One region of the Virgibacillus byunsanensis genome, then DNA from elsewhere that is predicted to be linked to it. Evidence: riboswitches for the same ligand, from Rfam matches in the RefSeq annotation. Region 1 holds a riboswitch; each other region holds the start of a gene.
The links. Region 1 has a riboswitch for thiamine pyrophosphate ahead of thiT (energy-coupled thiamine transporter ThiT). Riboswitches for the same ligand answer to the same signal wherever they lie in the genome.
Positions count from the first base shown of each region.

Region 2: it holds a riboswitch for thiamine pyrophosphate, as region 1 does, so the genes downstream of both, tenA (thiaminase II) here and thiT (energy-coupled thiamine transporter ThiT) in region 1, are expected to answer to the same signal.
Region 3: it holds a riboswitch for thiamine pyrophosphate, as region 1 does, so the genes downstream of both, ACFQ3N_RS07405 (YkoF family thiamine/hydroxymethylpyrimidine-binding protein) here and thiT (energy-coupled thiamine transporter ThiT) in region 1, are expected to answer to the same signal.

Region 1 covers NZ_JBHTKJ010000030.1:35,356-39,600, reverse strand. Annotated here, with positions in the region: gene ACFQ3N_RS11815 (N-acetylmuramoyl-L-alanine amidase) at 1-187, shown strand, start outside; gene ACFQ3N_RS11810 (M3 family oligoendopeptidase) at 353-2,125, shown strand; TPP riboswitch at 2,187-2,291, shown strand; gene thiT (energy-coupled thiamine transporter ThiT) at 2,399-2,971, shown strand; gene ACFQ3N_RS11800 (hypothetical protein) at 2,971-3,201, shown strand; gene ACFQ3N_RS11795 (RNA polymerase sigma factor) at 3,853-4,245, shown strand, end outside.
Region 2 covers NZ_JBHTKJ010000007.1:125,717-129,961, forward strand. Annotated here, with positions in the region: gene ACFQ3N_RS02290 (hypothetical protein) at 1-34, shown strand, start outside; partial or broken gene ACFQ3N_RS02295 (PTS transporter subunit IIC) at 148-886, shown strand; gene tenA (thiaminase II) at 1,074-1,769, opposite strand; TPP riboswitch at 1,914-2,009, opposite strand; TPP riboswitch at 2,145-2,254, shown strand; gene ACFQ3N_RS02305 (ABC transporter substrate-binding protein) at 2,363-3,370, shown strand; gene ACFQ3N_RS02310 (thiamine-binding protein) at 3,385-3,675, shown strand; gene ACFQ3N_RS02315 (ABC transporter permease) at 3,758-4,245, shown strand, end outside.
Region 3 covers NZ_JBHTKJ010000016.1:22,573-26,817, forward strand. Annotated here, with positions in the region: gene ACFQ3N_RS07395 (ABC transporter ATP-binding protein) at 1-1,049, opposite strand, end outside; gene ACFQ3N_RS07400 (ECF transporter S component) at 1,046-1,627, opposite strand; gene ACFQ3N_RS07405 (YkoF family thiamine/hydroxymethylpyrimidine-binding protein) at 1,620-2,228, opposite strand; TPP riboswitch at 2,334-2,442, opposite strand; gene ACFQ3N_RS07410 (response regulator transcription factor) at 2,591-3,307, shown strand; gene ACFQ3N_RS07415 (cytochrome C oxidase subunit II) at 3,333-3,749, opposite strand; gene ACFQ3N_RS07420 (D-alanyl-D-alanine carboxypeptidase family protein) at 4,007-4,245, shown strand, end outside.

The DNA.
Region 1 (4,245 bases):
CTATTCGCTTGAGGCACAACCATCAAAAGGAAATGAACGGGGTTTTTTACGACCATCAAAATTTGGTGGACTAACCTATGAGATATTAGGGAGTACACAAAACCATGTTTATCTAATTCATACAAGGGATTTCGGTGACGTCCAAATTTATGCGCACCCATCAACAGGAGCCACTTTTTCAAATTAATTTTTAAAAAAACCCTCTCATGTTCAATAGGTTGTGGGAGGGTTTTTGGTTACTTTTATCTGTGATAAAGAGAGGTATAATTAGGTTCCTTTCAGTGAAAATATTTTCATTTTTCGTTATAATATAAATGGCTTTATATTAACCAATTATAGAAGGAGCGGTTTGATGCTAAAAACGTACAATCCTACATGGGATTTAGATGTTATTTTCCCAGGTGGTAGTAATTCGACAAAGTTCCGTACGTATCTTGAAGATATTGAAAAAGAGATGGAGCAATTGACAGTAACGGTAAATAGCTTTGATGCTGCAAACGCAGAATCATTAAAAAAAGTGGTCGATCAGTTGGAAGGTACGACGAAAAAGTTGAGGGAATCATTTGCTTTCATTAGTTGTTTAACTGCACAAGATGTAAAGGATGAAAAAGCGAACCTATTAGTTGGTAAACGTAGTGAAATGAAAGCAAAGATGGATGCAGTAAGAACGAATTTTGTTCAAAAGCTAGTTTCCATTGACGATGTGACGTGGAACCAGTTGTTAAATCACCCTCTTTTAAAGAAAGTTGATTTTGTGCTGAACGAAGATAGAGAAAAGGCGAAAGACCTTTTGTCATCTGAGGAAGAGGTTTTAATTAATGATTTGGCTGTTGATGGTTATCATGCCTGGGGTCAAATGTATAATACAATCGTTGGGAATATGAGTGTGGAAATAGAAGAAGATGGTGAAGTGAAATCGTACTCGGTTGGACAAGCATCCAATAAATTGAGCAACCCAGATCGTACGGTTCGTAAACATGTATCTCAGCAACTGGATAAAGCTTGGAGTGAGAAGGCGGATTTATTTGGACAGACGTTAAATCATTTAGGTGGTTTTCGCCTGCAAACATATAAGCATCGTAACTGGGATAGTGTGTTAAAAGAGCCATTAGCAATCAACCGTATGAAAAAAGAAACATTAGATGCGATGTGGACTGCTATCTCGAACAATAAGAAACCTTTTGTTGATTTCCTTCAGAAAAAAGCAGATTTATTAGGACTGGAAAAACTGAGTATGTATGATGTTGGAGCACCAATAAATAAATCAGTGAAAACGTATAGTTACTCAGAAGGTGCAGATTTTATTGTGAATCACTTTGGTGAGTTTAGTCCAAAAATGGCTGACTTTGCACAAATGGCATTTGACAAACGGTGGATTGAGGCTGAGGATCGTGCCGGTAAACGCCCTGGAGGCTTTTGTACAAGCTTTCCTGAAAGTGAACAAACACGCATTTTCATGACCTATTCAGGAACGTCATCTAATATCGCAACATTGGCCCATGAATTAGGCCATGCTTATCATCAGCATGTGATGAATGATGTCCATGGATTGAATCAGGGGTATGCGATGAATGTTGCAGAAACTGCTTCCACTTTTGCAGAGATGATTGTCTCGGATGCTTCTGTTAAAAGTGCCGAGAACAAAGAAGAAAAAATGTCCTTACTGGAAGATAAAATCAAACGTAGTGTTGCATTCTTTATGAATATTCATGCTCGGTTTATTTTTGAACAACGCTTTTATGAGGAACGCAAGCAAGGAATGGTCTCTGTTGACCGGTTAAATGAACTAATGGTTGAGGCTCAAAAAGAAGCATATAGTGATTCCATTGAAGATTATGACCCAAATTTCTGGTCATCAAAACTTCATTTCCATATTACTGGGGTACCATTCTATAATTTCCCATATACATTTGGTTATTTGTTCAGCCTTGGTATTTATGCCCATGCCAAGAAAAAAGGCGGTAGCTTTGAAGATGATTACATCGCATTATTACGGGATACCGGACGAATGAATGTGGAACAGTTAGCAGAAAAACATCTAAATGTTGATTTAACAAAAGCTGATTTCTGGGAAGATGCCATTCAGCTTTGTGTGAATGATGTAGAAGAATTTCTATCTCTATAAGACTTGATTGCCAAAATCTAGCGAATACGTTATAATACACGTAACATAAAAGCATATGAATAAAGCCTACAGGGGGAGCCATTTGGCTGAGAGTGAACATGTTTGTAGTTCTTACCCTTTGAACCTGTTAGTTAATACTAGCGTAGGGATGGTGGCTTTTTTGATGGAATAAAAAGCAATGTGAGCGGATTCCCCATCAGGAAGCTTCCCCTTGGCATTGCTTTTTTGTGTGGAAAATTATAGAAATTTGCTTTAAAAAGGGGAGGAATTTTAATGAGTTCGAAACGAACATTGTTTTTAATTGAAGTAGCAATGTTTACTGGATTAGCTTTAGTTTTAGATATAATTCCGTTTTTAGCGTTTAAAATATGGCCAAATGGAGGATCAGTATCCTTTGCGATGATTCCAGTGTTTATTGTTGCATTTCGTTGGGGAATTAAAGGTGGATTAACTTCTGGATTATTATGGGGACTGTTACAAATTGTCTTTGGGGCATCCATCCTAACACCTCTACAAGGATTCATTGAGTACGGATTTGCATTCACTGTATTAGGTTTCGCAGGATTGTTTGCTAAACCACTACAACAAGCAATTAAAAATGGCCAGACTAAAGTAAGCTTTATATATATAATGTCAGGTGTGTTAATTGGTGCAACTTTAAGATTCATTGCCCATTTTTACGCAGGAATCGTATTTTGGGGACAATTTGCACCTGAAGGTCAAGAAGTGTGGATTTATTCATTAGTCTATAATGGTTCCTACATGCTACCGTCATTTATTTTGAGTACAATTTTAGTGTTCTTCCTGTTCCATAAACAGCCGAGAACTTTACTAAAAGCAGCATAATGACAATTTCCGCTCACAACAAAGATAACTTCTCTTCTATTAGAGAGGTTATCTTTTTATTTGTAAAAATGTATAATTGGATGAAAGAGGTGATCATGGTGCGGGAATTAATTGGACAGTGTGAAACTTGTGGGAAAAATATTTATTGTGAGAATGGCTTTTTTGATGGTGTACATGAAGATGGTAGCTCGTTATGTAATAGTTGTGCAGAAGAGCTTAAAGAAAAATAATGGCATGTAGTTTCCTTACGAAATTACATGTTTTTATTTTTGGCTACTTTCGCACGCATTGTTGTTTTTTTTTACTTCATAGTTGATGTAAAATGCGACGTAACTTTATGTGACGGTTAACCTACCGCTACGGAAATACACTTCGCTTTCCGTGGGCGGCTGATGAGCCTCCTCGAGCTAACGCTCTCTGGGGTCTCAGGCTAGGCCTCTGCTCCCACAGGATAAGGAAAGCTACATAGCTAGACATCGCATGAAGAAAATGTGGTCTTTACATTTTCAAGGAGTCTACGTGTATTTCCTCCGCTTTATTTCTGTTACTGTCGTGAGACTGTATTAGTATTAATAGAACCCCTTACCAGTCAGGGTGAGCGGAGGGCGGTGACTCCTGCGGGAACAGCACGTGTCTGAAGACACCGAAGTGGTGGTTTTCCGCTTCGGAGGCTGAAGCCGTGCCCGCGGAAAGCATCCGCCCGTAGCGATCCCAGACGGAGGTAATAGCACGCGTTCTTAGAAGTAAGCCTAAAGTTACGTCGCAGTTTATACTTATTGTGACAAAAACAACAATCTTTACTAAAACATCCTTATTTTTAAATGTAACCTTTTTATTAATCGTTACGTTTCACTGATAGAGAGTTAAGGAGGGGACAATACGTGCAGGATTTAATTAAGGCTTGTAAAAATGGGGATTTACAAGCGTTTAGCGGGCTAATTGATCATTATAGTTCGACAGTAGAGCGGTTTGCTTTCCAAATTGGAGTTCCCTACCACGATGTACCCGATGTGTCACAAGAGGTTTTTATACGAGTATACCGATTTCTTTACCAGTTTGATGGTAAATCTTCTTTCACTACCTGGCTTTATAAAATTACCTGGAATGCAGCAAAGGATTACCACAGGAAACAGTCTAGTTGGTTAAATAAGTTTACTCGTTTGAAGAATGATCAGACGAAATGTAACGCTTCAACTGATCATGTGGAAGAAAGCATTATTCGTGATGAAGAAGATGAATTATTGCTTCAATGTATTCACCAGTTAGACGAAAAA
Region 2 (4,245 bases), on a different contig from region 1:
GTTACCAACACGCTCAAAGAGAAAAAGAGTATAGTAGTTTTCATAAAAATTTTTCTTAGTTTTTCACGACTAGCTGAACGAAGTATCCCTTTAAGTATTCACCTTCATGCATAACGCCTCATAACTTAACCCTCTCATCTCGATTTAATCTCTTCCCGATTTTTTCAATGGCCAGTTGGTCTACTGGTTCAAAGAAAGAATACTGCAGATGTCGTATCAGGAACACTGAAAACGATAATGGGGTTTGTGATTCTTGGTGCCGGGGCAACGGTAATTGTTCAAGCGCTTGGGAAATTTAGCAGTATGTTTAATAAAGCTTTTGCTGTAGATGGGGTTATTCCAAACAATGAAGCAATTGTAGCCTTAGCACAGGAGGCTTTTGGAACAGAAACAGCAATGATTATGCTATTTGGTATGATCGTAAACATAATTTTAGCTAGATTCCGTCTGCTGGAAATGCGGTGATAATTGGCTTTCTATTTAGCTTTATTGCCGGATTGATTAGTATGTTCTTCCTACCTATTCTTGGCCTTAAGTTATAGTGCCAGGGTTAGTTCCTCACTTTTTCACAGGTGCAGCAGCTGGTGTGTTTGGTAATGCAACCGGAGGCCGTAAAGGTGCAATCTTTGGTGCAATGGCCAATGGTGTTCTATTTAGCTTTTTACCTGCATTACTGTTACCGGTCTTAGGGTCATTAGGCTTTGAAGGTACAACGTTTGGTGATGCAGACTTTGGTGCAGTCGGTATTGTACTTGGAAACTTGATCAACTTAATTGAATCAAACATGCTTGTATCTGCTTTGATCTTAATTATCCTGGCAGCATTATTCACCATTGGATGGAAAACCAGCGCCAATGGAGATAAGGATAACACTAAAGTAGCATAATTTGCCAAAAAACCCACTATTCTTTTGGATAGTGGGTTTTTGGCACTTTTAAAATATATAAAAGCTTAAAGGTTAAAAAAGTAAGTAAAAATAGGACTTTCGCCATTAAAAACATGGCAACAAGCATTACTAAGCAGGTAGAAAAGTTTAAAACTTGTCGACTGCATAAGTTATAATTTTTATTTTATTATTTTCTTGGAACTCCAGTACTACTTTTTCGTTCTGACATCCATACTTCTCTTGTGTACGCCATCTCCCAGAAAGCAAGCTCGTACTCTTTTGCAATAATAAATTGTTCTTTCATTTTTTCTTTTTCCTGTTCACTCGCATCTTTTGCTATGTTATTCAACAGGTCGATTTGATCCTGGGTGGATGTATGAAACCACTCACTGGCATACATACTAATCCAATTTTGGTAGATTTTTTCTGTTGGTTTTGCATCCTGATATGTTTTGCCAATATCTGCATACAGCCAGTAGCATGGAAGTAGTGCAGCAATCGTCTGCCCCAGGCTGCCTGAAAGGGCTGCCCGGTATAAGTGAGCTGTATAGGCATATGCAGTTGGTGCTGGTTTGAACTGCTTTATTTCTTCGTCTGTAATGTTCAAGATAGTTGCATGTTCTTTATGGACAGTCAGTTCTGCCTCTGCTGTAAGTTTCGCTTTTTCAGCAAGCATGGCAGTAATCTGGAAGTCTTCTGTCTGCGCTGCTGCCAGGGCATGTACTTTTCCAAAATGCTTTAAATAGTAAATATCCTGAAGAATAAAATACTTGAATGTTTCCAGTGGTAAATCTCCTTTTACCATACCTACAACAAAAGGATGGTTTAAGCTTTGTTCCCAACTGTTTTTGGTTACCTCTCGTAGTGTGTCTGTAAATTGCATACAAAATACCTCCTCTTTAGTTTGTTTCCGACTGATTGAGGAGGAAAGAAAAGTACTTAAAGATAAATTCATCTATTTTAAGGTTAATAAATTAATCCTATGATTCTATCGCTATCTAAAGAGATGGACAGATTGGATGAATGGTTAAGTGACTTTCCACTTCCCTCCGCTGGTATTGGCCAGATCAGGTTCTAAGGGTTTTATAGTCTCAGCCTTTAACAGGCTCCCCTAGCGGAAACGATTAATGAAATTATCTGTTCAGCATATCATATGAAAAAACAAAGTCAACTATATTTGGGAGCGCTTATTCTCATTAAACACTTGAATTTTAGCACTATCTGTGTCAAAGTTAATACTGTATTATTAGTTTAATAGTATTGAATGTAGGGGGACCAGTGTTGCTGGTTGAGATGGTATCCGTGAGATGCAGACCCTTGGAACCTGATCTGGTTTAAACCAGCGTAGGGAACATATATAATGTGAATGTGACTATATATGTGCTCTAGGCTTAGCCTGGGGCATATTTTACGTGCGCTAAGCAGTATGTTCCTCTAGCGAACCATTAAATAAAATAAGAAAGTAGGGGGATTTAATTGAAACGAATATTATTTTTCATCGTTATGTTAGTTATCGTGCTAGCTGGTTGTGTAAATGATCAAGAAACTAGTGGTGATAATTCTAATGCACAGGAGGAAGAAGAGTTAGAAAAAGTGACATTGGTATTGGATTGGACACCAAATACGAACCACACAGGGTTATATGTTGCACAGGCAGAAGAATATTTTAAACAGGAAGGCTTAAAGGTGGACATTACGTTACCTGGTGAATCCGGTGCTGATCAGGTAGTGGCATCTGGGCAAGCAGAGTTTGGGATTAGTGCACAAGAATCTATCACAGAAGCACGTATTCAGGATATACCGATTGTCTCCATTGCAGCAATCATTCAACATAATACGTCTGGGTTTGCTTCTCCTGTAGATAAAGGTATTACCTCACCAGCTGATTATGCTGGGAAAACCTACGGAGGTTGGGGTGCCCCAGTTGAAGCAGCGGTTATTGATTCTTTAATGAAACAAGAAAGCGCGGATGTTAATGATGTAAATATTATAAATATGGGAAATACTGATTTTTTTACGGCAGTCGAACGTGATGTTGACTTTGCTTGGATCTATTATGGATGGACTGGTGTGGAAGCAGAATTACGTGACGTTGAGCTTAACGTGCAATATCTAACCGATTATTCAGACGATCTCGACTATTATACGCCAGTTATCACAACGAATGAAAGCATGATCGATGAAAATCCAGATACAGTCGAAGCCTTTATGGCAGCTGTTTCTAAAGGTTATCAATATACGATTGAGAGTCCGGAAGAAGCTGCATCCATTTTAGTAGAGTCTGTACCGGATTTAGATGCTGAGTTAGTGGAAGCAAGTCAAGCATGGTTATCACCTCAATATCAGGATGATGCCGAACAATGGGGTATCCAGGATCAACAAACTTGGGAAAACTATTCGAAGTGGATGTATGAAAATGAGTTACTTGAAAAAGAACTGGATGCAGCGCAAGCATTTACGAATGAATTTTTACCAGAAAAATAATGAGGAGAAATAATATGACAAATGCACTTGTTAGTATTCAAATTATTCCCAAGACAAAGAATGGGGAAGATGTCATTCCATATGTGGATGCGGCGATTGAAGTTATTCAACAGGCTGGGATCAAGTATGAAGTACATCCACTTGAAACGACTATGGAAGGGGAGTTAACAGAGCTTTTGGCGGTTATCGAAAAAATGAATCAGAAAATGGTTGAACGAGGTAGTTCGAGTATAATTTCTCAGGTGAAGATTTACTATAACCCAGATGGCGCATCAATGGATGTATTGACAGAGAAGTACCGTTAAAAAGTATGTTTTTCTAGATAGTAGAGTGGAGCTAAGTTGAATGGAGGTGCGGGTGCGTTGGAAGTCAAAGCACCCTAATAGTATGAAAAAAATGCTAGCACAGGGATGGCGGCCGGTAACGGTCATCATCCTTTTACTTATCATATGGGAAATTAGCAGCAATTTGCTTTCAGTCCCGACATGGCTGCTACCAGCCCCATCAGAAATAGCACAAGAGGGGATAGCGAGTTGGGGGAACTTCCAACACCATTTCATTTCAACCATAAAATTATCGATTATCGGTTTTATCTGTGGTGTCAGTGGTGGGATTTTGATTGCGGTTATCCTTCATTTACTACCAAGTGTACGGCAGGCTTTTTATCCCTTGTTGATTCTATCGCAAAACGTTCCAATTATTGTGCTCGCACCATTACTTGTGATTTGGTTCGGATTTGGTGTGCTACCCAAAATACTAGTCATCACCCTCGTTTGCTTTTTCCCAATTTCAATAGCGGCATTGGATGGATTCCGACAGACAAGTACGGATTTGGTGCACTATATGCAGATGGCTGGTGCATCCAAACGGCAAAT
Region 3 (4,245 bases), on a different contig from region 1:
TTTTGAATACCAGCTAATATACGAGAAAGGGATGTTTTTCCACTTCCATTTGCGCCTATTATGGCGATGAATTCTCCCTTGTATATTTGTAAGGAAACATCTCGTAAAATATCACGGTGTCTGTTTGACCATGAAATAGTGGAAGCATCTATGAAAATATCATTTGTTTGACGTACATTTTTTACTGTTTCCCAACCAGATGAATCGAGGTGATAAGGGCGGTCTAAAAACTCCTGAATAGTTAAAGGGATAAACTGATTAGGAAAGCCCTTTTGGTTTAAAACATATTGTGTCACTTTCGGAAGCCAAACCCCTTGTTCTTCTATTTGCGGTAACATCGAATCAACTGCATGTCTTAATGAACCATCGTAAAAAACCTCACCATCCCGATTTAATAGAAGACTTCTATCAGCTAATTCAACCCAACCATCTAACTGATGTTCAATAATAATGAGCGCGCAATTAGTTTTATTCTTTAAAGCATGGATAGTTGAAATTAAGTCCTTTGATGCAATAGGGTCTAAGTTTGCAGTTGGTTCATCTAAAATAAGAAGTGACGGCTCTAGAGCTAGAATACATGCTAGGGCAAGCTTTTGTTTTTGACCTCCGGAAAGGGAAGTTATGGTTGATCTTTTATAGGAAAGCATATTAACAAGACGAAGTGCTTCATCAACCTTTTCATCCATCACCTCGTGGGGAACACAAATGTTCTCTAAACCGAATGCCACCTCATCTTCAACAGTTAGCATACAAAACTGTGTTTCCGGATCCTGAAAAACAACTCCAACAGACTGGCTAATTTCACCTGGTCGGTAGTTTGTTGTTTTTCGACCATTTATAAAGATATCCCCACCCATTTCGCCATCTAATTCACGTGGATAAAGCCCGTTTAGACAAAATGTTAATGTACTCTTTCCACACCCACTGGGACCAAGAATAAGCATACTTTCGTTATGTTCCAATTGAAAACTTACATTTGACAAGGTGTTCTTATTTTGTTGATTCTCAAAATGTAGATAGAGGTGGTCAACTTTAATCAATGGATTCATGCTGAACGTTTCATCTTTCGGTATTCTTTTCCTAACGCAAAGTTTGATAAGACACCTGTCCTTGCTAAACCATCACTTAATGCTTTACCTAATAGACCTGCTATCAATGCACCGCTTACCATACGAACGATAAACATCGCTAGTACATAGCCGCTATCTAATGCTGCAAATCCACTTATGAAATAGCCGTAAACAAAACTAGTTATAGCGGCACCAACACCGGCACCCATTAATACCCATAATGAGTAATTTTTCCATCTTGTTGCCGCAAATGCAGCCTCGGCACCAATCCCCTGAATCATTCCAACAATAATTAACATCGGTCCAACTACACTTCCGAGTAAGACTTCGACCATAGCTGCTATTGTTTCGGATAAAAATGCTGCACCAGGTTTTCGTATAATATAGGCAGCGATAATGGAAACGATAAACCAAATACCAAAAATGAGATCGTAACCAATTGGACCAAAGAAGCCAACTAAGATATTACCAACTGGAAAAAAGGCTAAATATACAACACCAAAAACAACTGCAAGTGCAGCCATAACAACGATTTCTTTAAAGCGCCAATTACTCATTGAAGACACCTCCTTTATGTGATGGACTATTTGCTGAAATGGAAACGGTCATAACCGTATGGCTGGACCCTCCTTCAACAGTTGCTGTAAAGACACGCTCTAGTCCATCGAATATAGAAACTGCTTCTCCATCTAGACGAGTCGAATAGTGAGCAGAAGAAACAGTTACATGTTGTTTCATTGCTTCGATTTGTTCATAAATAACATCCATATAATTTCCACCACCTAACGGGTAAAGCGAAAATTTTGCACCTACCGGTTGTTTCATTGTTTTCACTTTTTCTGTATTAATGGTCTGTTCATCTTCTGCCATATAAGCATCACCCGAGGAATCACCAGGACACCCTAATGAGTAGGTTGCTTGAAATGCTACATGTTCACCGGTCTTGGCAGCATGCATGAAAGTAGCTTTTGTCACATCAAATACATGTGTGAGCTTTCCGCGAACCGTCGTGGTGACATCGTCTGTTTTCATATAAACCTTTGATGTGTCCACCTCTTTTAAAGCATCTTTAATAATATCTACAAAGCCGTCACACATTGGGTATACCGAAAAGCTCACTCCAGCAATGTTTGTAGTTCCACAAGTTTGTTCTGTCATACTAAACTCCTCCTGTTTTATGGAAAATTTTCAATATAAAAAGACTGCATCCCGTGGGGAATGCAGTCTGGTTGTATGTTTTGATTGCTTAAAAAGTATAGATACCATACGACGACTGCACTTCCCCACGCTAGTATTATCTAGTTCGGGTACAAAGGGTCAGAACATAACAGTTCTTCTCAGCCGTTGTTTCACAGCTCCCCTAGTGCAACATTCTTTATGCAGTTTTCCTACATCTATCTTAACGAGGATAGTAAACATTGTAAAGCATATTAAAATTTTTACTTTAAAAAATGTGACCTGCGTCACGGAAATGATTGTAAGCTCTTCTTATACTGAAATTAGAAACAATGTATTTGGAGGTGGCTTCATTGAAAAAAGTACTATTCATTAGTAGTAATGAAGACCGTAAACAAGATTTATCTGCATTGTATTTGAATCCGCAACACATTTGTAAACAGGTTCAAGAAGAATATGAGGTTTTAGCCCTGTTAAGGGAAGAAATTTTTGAAATAGTTTTACTTGACCTGACGATGGTGGAAGTGAATATATCGAAGTTTTGCAGTAAAATCAAAGACGTTTCTGATATTCCTATAATGATTGTAGCGGCATGTGAACAGCAAGACAAAATTGTTAAAGGCTTACAATCAGGTGCAGATGATTATATTATTAAGCCATTTAGTGCAGAAGAATTGTTAGTTAGAATAGAGATATTGACACACCGGAAAAAAACCGATAATCACATTGAAATAAATGGTTTACTATGGGATGAAGATCGACATGTTTGTTCTTACCATAAAAAGGCGATTAAGTTAACACCTAAAGAATTTACTATAATGGGTCACTTAATGAAGCATACGAATCAAGTATTTGCTAGAGAGCAATTAATTGACTTGATATGGGGCTATAATTCAGTCACAGATGGTAGAACAGTAGATTCACATGTACAAAATATGAGGGTGAAGATTAGGAATTCAGGCTTTCCAATTGATGATTATGTTAAAACGGTATGGGGTGTAGGGTATAAATGGACTAATCGAACGGATATTAATAATATAAAAAGAGCTGTTCCTAGTTGAGCAGCTCTTTTCTTATCTATCGTAATTATACAACAACCAATGTAGTTACCATTTCGCCATGTCCTTCTCCACACATGATGTTACAGTAGATTTTATATTCCCCTGGTTCTTCAGGTGTAAATGTTGCTTGACCTTCGCCATCGATTTTTACATCAAATTCATCGATACTAATACCGTGGTGACCTTCTTCATTTGTAAGTGTTATGGTAACTTCCTCGCCAGATTGTACTACATATTCTTCTTGGCCTAAATCAAAGTTAGTTGCTGTGATGTTAACTTCGTTGTTAGCTTCAGCTTCTAAAGAACTGTTGTCGTCGCTTTGCTCTGTAGTATCTTTATCTGATTTTTTAGTATCTGCGTTAGCACCACTGTCATCTCCGCCACACGCTGCAAGTACTAAAATTAAACTTAAAAATAATGTTAATAATAAACTTTTTTTCATCATTATTCCCTCCAATTAATTTCTTATTTATTACCTTTACAATAGTGATTATAGAATAAAAGTATCCATTTTTTATGGAGAAAATGAGACGAAAAAATGAACAATAATAAATTATAATTAAATACCTAAATTTACCTGTTACAAGCAATTAACAATTCATTCATCTATATTTTTTAGGGGTAAAATTCATTTATAATTGAATTAGAATAATATCGGCTAAGTTAATTTTTATCAAAGCAGGTGAAATAGTGAAACAGATGACAGTAATCATTACAACAATCCTAGCTCTGAATATAATGTTCGTGCCAAAAGCCCTAAGTTCACCGGACACAAATCCGCCACTGGTAAATAGTGAAGCGGCGATCATGATAGATTCCGATTCTGGTACAGCACTCTATGAAAAAAATGCAACTGCTCAAATGTACCCAGCTAGTTTGACTAAAATCGCTACAGCTATCTTTGCAATCGAATCTGGTAAACTAGATTCTGTTGTCAC